DNA from 2 places in the Streptomyces melanosporofaciens genome. Region 1 is predicted to be linked to the other one. Evidence: predicted binding sites of a transcription regulator. Region 1 holds the regulator's gene; the other holds the start of a gene.
What was found. Region 1 encodes HrcA, which represses chaperone genes, less so after heat shock. Its sites were predicted from a motif close to TTNGCACTCNGNNNNNCNGAGTGCNAA; they were not measured.
Positions count from the first base shown of each region.

Region 2: the regulator HrcA is predicted to act here: its motif matches at 2,735-2,761, upstream of groES (co-chaperone GroES).

Region 1 is NZ_FNST01000002.1:1,659,902-1,664,872, forward strand. It holds gene dnaJ (molecular chaperone DnaJ) at 30-1,163, opposite strand; gene hrcA (heat-inducible transcriptional repressor HrcA) at 1,164-2,180, opposite strand; gene BLV72_RS10180 (MBL fold metallo-hydrolase) at 2,346-3,068, shown strand; gene BLV72_RS10185 (DUF3097 domain-containing protein) at 3,166-3,987, shown strand; gene hemW (radical SAM family heme chaperone HemW) at 3,999-4,971, opposite strand, start outside.
Region 2 is NZ_FNST01000002.1:4,064,460-4,069,430, reverse strand. It holds gene groL (chaperonin GroEL) at 560-2,185, opposite strand; gene groES (co-chaperone GroES) at 2,277-2,585, opposite strand; gene BLV72_RS20285 (polysaccharide deacetylase family protein) at 2,904-3,983, opposite strand; gene BLV72_RS20280 (class I SAM-dependent methyltransferase) at 4,061-4,971, shown strand, end outside.

The DNA.
Region 1 (4,971 bases):
CATGCCCTCCACACGGGCTCACCACCGGATCACCGCCCGTTGAACGCGTCCTTCAGCCGCGAGAACAGCCCTTGCTGTCCAGGCTTGAATTCGCCGACCGGGCGCTCCTCGCCGCGCAGCTTGGACAGCCGCCGCAGCAGCTCCTCCTGCTCCGGGTCGAGCTTGGTCGGGGTGGTCACCTCGACATGCACGATCAGGTCGCCACGGCCGCCGCCCCGCAGATGGGTGACGCCGCGCTGGTGCAGCGGGATCGACTGGCCGGACTGGGTACCGGGCCGGATGTCGACCTCCTCCAGGCCGTCCAGCGTCTCCAGTGGCACCTTGGTGCCCAGCGACGCCGCCGTCATCGGGATGGTCACCGTGCAGTGCATATCGTCGCCGCGCCGCTGGAAGACCGGGTGCGGGACCTCGTGGATCTCCACATACAGGTCGCCCGCCGGGCCGCCGCCCGGTCCGACCTCGCCCTCACCGGCCAGCTGGATCCTGGTGCCGTTGTCCACACCGGCGGGGATCTTCACGGTCAGGGTGCGCCGCGAGCGGATCCGGCCGTCGCCCGCGCACTCCGGGCACGGGGTCGGCACCACGGTGCCGAAGCCCTGGCACTGCGGGCACGGCCGCGAGGTCATGACCTGGCCCAGGAAGGACCGCGTCACCTGGGAGACCTCACCGCGGCCACGGCACATGTCACAGGTCTGCGCCGAGGTGCCCGGCGCCGCGCCCTCGCCGCTGCACGTGGTGCAGACGACCGCGGTGTCGACCTGGATGTCCTTGGTGGTCCCGAACGCGGCCTCGCTGAGCTCCACGTCCAGACGGATCATCGCGTCCTGACCGCGCCGGGTCCTGGAGCGCGGACCGCGCTGCGAGGCGGTGCCGAAGAACGCGTCCATGATGTCGGAGAAGTTGCCGAAGCCTCCGCCGAAGCCTCCGGCGCCACCGCCGCCGGCCCCGGACATCGGGTCCCCGCCCAGGTCGTAGACCTGCTTCTTCTGTGGGTCCGACAAGACCTCGTAAGCGGCGTTGATCTCCTTGAACCGCTCCTGGGTCTTCGGATCCGGGTTCACATCCGGATGCAGCTCGCGCGCGAGCCGACGGAATGCCTTCTTGATCTGGTCCTGCGAGGCATCACGCGGCACGCCCAGGACTGCGTAGTAGTCCGTCGCCACTTACGACTCCGCCAGGATCTGTCCGACGTAACGTGCCACTGCGCGTACCGCTCCCATCGTTCCGGGGTAGTCCATGCGGGTCGGTCCGACCACGCCGAGTTTGGCGACCGCCTCGTCGCCGGAACCGTAGCCGACCGCGACGACCGAGGTGGCGTTGAGCCCCTCGTGAGCATTCTCATGCCCGATCCGCACGGTCATACCCGAGTCCTTGGCCTCGCCCAGCAACTTGAGGAGGACGACATGCTCCTCGAGTGCCTCCAGGACGGGCCGGATCGTCAGGGGAAAATCATGCACGAAACGCGTGAGGTTCGCGGTGCCGCCGATCATCAGCCGCTCCTCGGTCTCCTCCACCAGCGTCTCGAGCAAGGTCGACAACACGATCGAGACGGTCCCCCGGTCCTCCTGTTCGAAGGACTCCGGAAGATCCTGCACCAACTGCGGCACATCCGCGAAACGCCGACCCACGACCCGGCTGTTGAGCCGGGCGCGCAGATCGGCCAGCGAGTCCTCGGTGATCGGACTGGGGCAGTCCACCATGCGCTGCTCCACCCGGCCGGTGTCCGTGATCAGCACCAGCATCACCCGGGCCGTGGCCAGCGGCAGCAGCTCCACATGGCGCACCGTCGAGCGGGTCAGCGACGGATACTGCACCACCGCCACCTGCCGGGTCAGCTGCGCCAGCAGCCGGACCGTGCGGCCCACCACGTCATCGAGGTCGACCGCGCCGTCCAGGAAGTTCTGAATGGCCCGCCGCTCCGGGCTGGACAGCGGCTTCACTCCCGCCAGCTTGTCCACGAAGAGGCGATAGCCCTTGTCGGTGGGGATCCGCCCGGCGCTCGTATGCGGCTGGGCGATGAACCCCTCGTCCTCCAGAGCGGCCATGTCGTTACGCACCGTGGCCGGCGAGACCCCCAGCCGGTGCCGCTCGGTGAGCGCCTTGGAGCCGACCGGCTCCTCCGTCCCCACATAGTCCTGGACAATGGCACGCAGCACCTCGAGTCTGCGTTCGCTGAGCACCCCGCGCACCTCCAGTCCAGCGGTCTCATCAGGTCGTCCGCCCTGGCACTCACCGGGCACGAGTGCCAGAACCCCTCCGCCAGTGTACGGCGGGGTGCGGTGGCATGGGCAAGAGCCGCCGTCGGCAGCAACTCTCCCCCATCCCCGTTGAGCTAGCGTCGCGGTATGGAGACGTGTTGGGAAGAGGCAGGCTGGGAGCGGCTCGCGCCCGGTGTGGCCCGCCGTCGGCTGCCGGAGTGGGACGAGACGGTCGGCGTGGTCGTCGGCCGGACCGACATCCTCGTCGTGGACACCGGCGCGACCCTGCGCGCCGGGGCCGAGCTGCGCGCCCTGATCACCCGGCTGACCGGCCGCCGCCCCACCCGGATCGCGCTCACCCATCCGCACTTCGACCACGTCCTGGGCTCGGCCGCCTTCGCGGGCTGCGAGGTGTACGGGGCCACGGGCATGGACGAGCTGCTGCGCCGGGAGCGGGAGACGCTGCGCGAGGACGCGATCCGCCACGGGGTGGACCGGAACGCCGCCACCGAGGCCGTGGACCATCTGGTCGGCCCGCACCACCTGGTCTCCGGGGAGCTCACCCTGGACCTGGGTGACCGGCAGGTGCTGCTGGCCAATGTGGGGCCCGGCCACACCGCCCATGACCTGGCCGTTCTGGTGCCCGGCCGGCCCGAGGTGGTCTTCTGCGGCGATCTGGTGGAGGAGTCCGGCACGCCGCAGGCCGGACCGGACGCGATCCCCGGCCGCTGGCCCGCCGCCCTCGACCGGCTGCTCGCCCTCGGCGGCCCGGACGCGCGGTACGTCCCGGGGCACGGCTCGGTCGTGAGCGCCGGGTTCGTCCGGGCCCAACGTGACGAATTGGCGGCCCGCTTCGGCGTGTCCCTCTAGGCGTCTCCCCAGCCGCCCGACTAGGCGCCCTACTAGGCGTCCACCTAGTTGTCCGCACTACAGGAGCGGGCGGTCGTCGCGCGCTATCGTCATCCGGATGCGACAGTACGACCCGGACCTGACCCCGCCCTGGAAGCGGCAGCGGCCCGCCCCTGAGGTCCCCGCCGAACCGGACCTCGTCGTGGAGGAGGTCACCACCGGCTTCTGCGGCGCCGTGATCCGCTGCGAGAAGACCGCCCAGGGCCCCACGGTCACTCTGGAGGACCGCTTCGGCAAACATCGCGTCTTCCCCATGGAGCCGCGCGGTTTTCTGCTCGAGGGGCGTGTCGTCACCCTCGTACGCCCGCGCGCGGCGGCCCCCAGCGCGCCCCAGCGCACGGCCTCGGGGTCGATCGCCGTTCCGGGAGCGCGCGCGAGGGTCGCCCGTGCGGGGCGCGTCTATGTCGAGGGGCGCCACGACGCGGAGCTGGTGGAGCGGGTCTGGGGCGACGATCTGCGCATCGAGGGCGTCGTCGTGGAGTACCTGGAGGGCGTCGACGACCTGCCCGCCATCGTGGATGGCTTCTCCCCCGGCCCGGACGCCCGGCTCGGCGTCCTCGTCGACCATCTGGTGACGGGTTCGAAGGAGTCCCGTATCGCCGGGCAGGTCACCGGCGAGCATGTGCTGGTCCTCGGCCACCCCTATATCGACATCTGGGAGGCCGTGAAGCCGTCCTCCGTCGGCATCCCGGCCTGGCCGACGGTGCCGCACGGCCAGGACTGGAAGAAGGGCGTCTGCCGCGCCCTGGGCTGGCCGGAGAACACCGGGGCCGCCTGGCAGCGGATCCTGTCCTCGGTCCACTCCTACAAGGACCTCCGGCCGGAGCTCCTGGGGCGGGTGGAGGAGTTGATCGACTTCGTGACGGCCCCGCAGGGCTGACGGCTCCCGTCTCAGTCCACCAGGTCGCGCACCACCGCGTCCGCCAGCAGCCGCCCACGCAGCGTGAGCACGGCCCGCCCCCGTCCGTACGGCCCCGGATCCAGCAGCCCGTCCTCCAGCGCCCGGGCCGCGGCCGCCGCCCCGGCCGGGCGCAGCAGCTCCAGCGGGCAGCCCTCGACCAGCCGCAGCTCCAGCAGGATGCGCTCCACCCGGCGCTCCTCGGCGGTCAGCAGCTCCCGGCCCGCGCCGGGCGACCTGCCCTCGCCCAGGGCCTGCGCGTACGCCCCGGGGTGCTTCACGTTCCACCACCGCACGCCGCCCACATGGCTGTGCGCGCCGGGGCCGGCGCCCCACCAGTCGGCGCCGCGCCAGTACAGCTCGTTGTGCCGGCAGCGCCCGGCGGGCGAGGTGGCCCAGTTGGAGACCTCGTACCAGGCGAACCCGGCGGCCGACAGGATCTCCTCGGCGATCAGATAGCGGTCCGCGTGCACATCGTCGTCGGTCATCGGGACCTCGCCGCGCCGGATCCGCCGCGCCAGCTGGGTGCCCTCCTCCACGATCAGCGCATACGCCGACACATGGTCGGGCCCCGCCCCGAGCGCCGCCTCCAGGGAGGCCCGCCAGTCCGCGTCGCTCTCCCCCGGCGTCCCGTAGATCAGGTCCAGGTTCACATGGTCGAACCCGGCCGCCCGGGCCTCGGCCACGCACGCCTCCGGCCGCCCGGGGGTATGCGTACGGTCCAGCACCTTCAGGACGTGCTGCCGGGCGCTCTGCATCCCGAAGGAGATCCGGTTGAACCCCGCCTCCCGCAGCTCCGCGAGATAGCGCGGATCGACCGACTCCGGATTCGCCTCGGTCGTGACCTCGACCCCCTCGGCCAGCCCGAACTCCTCCCGGATCGCGCCGAGCATCCGCCCGAGGTCCGCCGCCGCGAGCAGGGTCGGGGTCCCGCCGCCGACGAAGACGGTCTCCACGGGCCGTGGG
Region 2 (4,971 bases), 2.4 Mb from region 1:
CCCGTGCCCCCGGGCCGCACACGAGACGGACAGGCGCCCTGGGCCACCGGCGGGCAGCCCCGGCCCCGAGGCCCAATAACCGAGTGCGGGCTGTGGGCGCCTCCGGCGGAAAGCCCCCACCCCGCCCCTTCCCGAAACAAGGGGGCTCCGCCCCCTGGCCCCCCGCCGGGGCTCCGCCCCGGACCCCGCTCCTCAAACGCCGGAGGGGCTGAATTCACGGGCTGAACGCCGGAGGGGCTACATTCACGCCCCCGGGACGGAGAGGGGCCCCGGGGCCACCGGGGCGCGGACGCCGACGAGACGGGAGGGGGCGGGGTCGCAGGGGTGGTGTCCTGGACGCTTTCGCATATTTGTGGCGCCAATCCCCGGCCCGCCTCACGTTCCCGGGCACCGGCGCCGTAAATGTGCGGTCCAGGGCGCCGCACCGGAGGCCCCGCCCCCGGCACCCACCACACAACCGACCGCGCACCCCAGCAACCGCCGCGAACAGCGAAGGCGCGGCCGCCCCCAGGGCGGCCGCGCCTTCGGCACAGCAGAGCGACGTGCAAACGCAAGTGCGTCAGTGCGCGTGACCGTGGCCGTGGCCCCCGGCCTCAGCCTCTTCCTCGGCCGGCTTCTCGACCACCAGCGTCTCGGTGGTGAGCAGCAGCGAGGCGATCGACGCCGCGTTCTCCAGCGCGGAGCGGGTGACCTTGACCGGGTCGATGACGCCGGCCTTCACCAGGTCGCCGTACTCCTCGGTGGCCGCGTTGTAGCCGTGGCCCTTCTCGAGCTCGGCGACCTTCGAGGTGATGACGTAGCCCTCGAGACCGGCGTTCTCGGCGATCCAGCGCAGCGGCTCGACCGCGGCGCGGCGGACCACCGCGACACCGGTGGCCTCGTCGCCCTCCAGGCCCAGGCTGTTCTCCAGCACCTTCGCGGCGTGGACCAGCGCGGAGCCACCACCGGAGACGATGCCCTCCTCGACCGCGGCGCGGGTCGCGGAGATGGCGTCCTCCAGACGGTGCTTCTTCTCCTTGAGCTCGACCTCGGTGGCCGCGCCCACGCGGATCACGCACACGCCGCCGGCCAGCTTCGCGAGCCGCTCCTGCAGCTTCTCGCGGTCCCAGTCGGAGTCGGTGGCCTCGATCTCGGCCTTGATCTGGTTGACGCGGCCGGTGACCTCGTCGCTCTTGCCGCCACCGTCGACGATCGTGGTGTCGTCCTTGGTGACGGTCACGCGGCGGGCGGTGCCCAGCACGTCCAGACCGACCTGGTCCAGCTTGAGGCCGACCTCTTCGGCGATGACGGTGCCGCCCGTAAGGGTGGCGATGTCGCCGAGCATGGCCTTACGGCGGTCACCGAAGCCCGGGGCCTTCACCGCGACGGCGTTGAAGGTGCCGCGGATCTTGTTGACGACGAGGGTCGAGAGGGCCTCGCCCTCCACGTCCTCGGCGATGATCAGCAGCGGCTTGCTGGCGTTGGCCTGGATGATCTTCTCCAGGAGCGGCAGCAGGTCCTGGATCGAGGCGATCTTGCCCTGGTGGATCAGGATGTACGGGTCCTCGAGGACGGCCTCCATCCGCTCCTGGTCGGTGACCATGTACGGCGAGAGGTAGCCCTTGTCGAAGGCCATGCCCTCGGTGAAGTCGAGCTCCAGACCGAAGGTGTTGGACTCCTCGACGGTGATGACACCGTCCTTGCCGACCTTGTCCATCGCCTCGGCGATCAGCTCGCCGACCTGCTTGTCCTGCGCGGACAGCGCGGCCACGGCGGCGATGTCGGACTTCTCGTCGATCGGGCGGGCGGTGGCCAGCAGGTCGTCCGAGACGGCCTTGACCGCCGCGTCGATGCCCTTCTTGAGGGCGGCCGGGGAGGCGCCGGCGGCCACGTTCTTCAGGCCCTCGCGGACCAGCGCCTGGGCCAGCACGGTCGCGGTGGTGGTGCCGTCACCCGCGATGTCGTTGGTCTTGGTCGCCACCTCCTTGACGAGCTGGGCGCCCAGGTTCTCGTACGGGTCCTCGACCTCGACCTCGCGGGCGATCGTGACACCGTCGTTGGTGATGGTCGGAGCACCGAACTTCTTGTCGATGACGACGTTGCGACCACGGGGGCCGATCGTCACCTTGACGGTGTCCGCAAGCTTGTTGACGCCGCGCTCGAGGGCGCGACGGGCGTCCTCGTCGAACTTCAGGATCTTCGCCATGAGTTGCGTATGTCCTCTCAAACGAACCGCGCCCCGACCCCGGTTTCAGACGCGGGCACCGGGGCACGGCTCATAGGCAAAACTTCGGTGATTACTTCTCGACGATCGCGAGGACGTCGCGAGCCGAGAGGACGAGGTACTCCTCGCCGCTGTACTTCACCTCGGTGCCGCCGTACTTGCTGTAGAGCACGACGTCACCGACGGAGACGTCGAGCGGAAGGCGCTTGCCGTCCTCGAAGCGGCCCGGGCCCACAGCCAGGACGACGCCCTCCTGGGGCTTTTCCTTGGCGGTGTCCGGAATGACCAGGCCTGAGGCCGTGGTCTGCTCGGCGTCGAGCGGCTGGACCACAATGCGGTCCTCGAGCGGCTTGATGGCAACCTTGGAGCTGGTGGTCGTCACGATCCGACCTCCCCCTTCGGAGATCTCACGGGGTCAACTGTCTGAGGTGGCGACCAGGTGGATCCGTCGTCGCGGGTGCCGGACCTGCCCGTCGCTGTATCCCTTGGCACTCATCGGTCCCGAGTGCCAGCCTCGACATTATGACGCGGTTAGCACTCAGTCAACTAGAGTGCCAAGCGACGTGGTGGCGGCGACCCCCGCTCGCCACCTCATCACCGCCTTACGGCCGCCACGCTCCGGGGCCGCGAGCACGCCGCGCGGCCCCACCTCGCTCCAGAGCCCCAGGCCGTCCGCACAGCAGCCTCCCCCCCGGCGCCGTCACACATAGTCCTCCAGCCGCCCGATCGTGAACCCCTGGGCCTGGATCGCCCGCACCAGCTCCGTGATCCAGTCGGTCATCGACTGCCCCTCGAGCTGCTCCGGCCCCCGGAAGTGCGCGAGGATGATGTCCCCCGGCAGCAGATGGTCGCCGGAGCGGTAGGCCAGCCCGTGGGTCTCCATCTCGGCGCGCCACAGCACCACCGTCCGCGCGCCGCAGAAGCCCGCCGCCCGCAGCGTCGTCTCGTCGTACTCCCCGAACGGGGGACGGAAGAGGCGCGGCTGTTGACCGAAGTGGTTCCACAGGACGTCCCGCTGGCCGCAGATCTCCCGCACCTGGTCGTCGTAGGCCATACCGGCCAGGCTGGGATGGGTGAGGGTGTGGTTCTCCATGGGGTTGCCGAGCCGGCGCAGCTCGTCGAAGTAGTCGTAGTGGTCCCCGATCACGTTGTCGGTCAGGAACCCGGTGAACGGCAGCCCGAGCTCGCGGGCCTGCTCCACGAAGCGCGGGTCCTTCTCGATCCCGTCGTCGATCGTCACGAAGACCACCCGCTGGTCGGTCGGCACTCGCCGCACGACCGGCGGCAGCCCCCACTGCTGCGGCCCCGACCGCCCGAGCGCGGGCTTGACGGCGGGCGGGGCCGGAGGCCGCTCCAGGGGCCGGTCCAGCCCCCAGCGGCGGTAGGCGTCGGAGGCGCCGCCCACCGAGCCCGAGCGCGGCAGCGCGGAGGCCGGGCCGGACGGCCCCGCGGCCGGGGGCGGAGTGGACGCCGAGGCGTCACCGGAGCCCGGTGGCGCATCCGGGAACGCGCCGCCCTGGGCCTCGCCCTCGTACCCCTGCCCCTCGTACCCCGGACCGGACGACGCCGGTGGCCGCGGATCCGGCTCCCGTCCGGACGGCGGCCGCGAGGGCGACGGCGGGTCGTCCAGCCGGGAGGCGAGGGAGGCCGGCGGCATGGGAGCGCCGTGACGGGAGCCGGCGTACGGCTCGGTGGCGGCGCCGAGGGATCCGCAGGCCGTGAGCACGGCTGCCGCGCCGACGAGAACCAGACAGCGAGGAAAACCAGTCTTGATCATCATCACATAAGTGATCTTCGGTCCAGAGGCGTGCATCTGCGCGCCCTACGCGGGCGAATGCGCTCGCGGGAGCGGGGAGAATGGGCCATGTGGACGTTGACGCCTTCGACTCACTGCTCGGCGACGAGGGGCAGGCGCTGCTCTCCGGGCTCCGCGACTACGACCCGGCGAAGGAGCTCGCCACCGCGACGCGGCTGCGCCGCGACCACCCCCCGGCGCTGGTCTCGGCGGCCCTGACCCAGGCCACGCTGCGGCAGCGGGCGGTGGCCAAATTCGGCCCCGAGGACGCGCACCGCATGTACTTCACGCCGAACGGCGTGGAGCAGGCCACCCGCACCTCCGTCGCCACGTACCGCGCCGCCCGCTTCGCGGAGTTCGGCGTCCGCCGCACGGCCGATCTGTGCTGCGGCATCGGCGGCGACGCGATCGCGCTCGCCCGCACCGGGATCTCCGTCCTCGCCGTCGACCGCGACCCGCTGACCTGCGCCGTCGCCCGCGCCAACGCCCAGGCGCTCGGCCTGGCCGAGCTCATCGAGATTCGCTGCGCCGATGTCACCGACATCGACACCCGGTCCTTCGACGCGGTCTTCGTCGACCCGGCCCGGCGCGGCGGCCGGGGCCGCGTGTTCGATCCCGAGGCGTACTCCCCGCCCCTCTCCTGGGCCATCGAGGCCGCCCGCACCACCCCGCGCGCCGCCCTCAAGATCGCCCCCGGCGTGCCGCACGAGGCGGTCCCCGAGGACGCGGAGGCCGAGTGGATCTCGGACCACGGCCAGGTGAAGGAGGCCGTCCTGTGGTTCGGCACCGCCCGCCCCGGGCTGCGCCGCGCCACCCTGCTGCCGAGCGCTCACTCCCTCGTCGGTACCCCGCACCTCCCCGCCCCCGAGCCCGGCCCGGTCGGCCGCTGGCTCTACGAGCCGGACGGGGCCGTCATCCGCGCCCATCTCGTCGCCGATGTCGCGGCCCGCGTCGGCGGCCGGCTGATCGACCC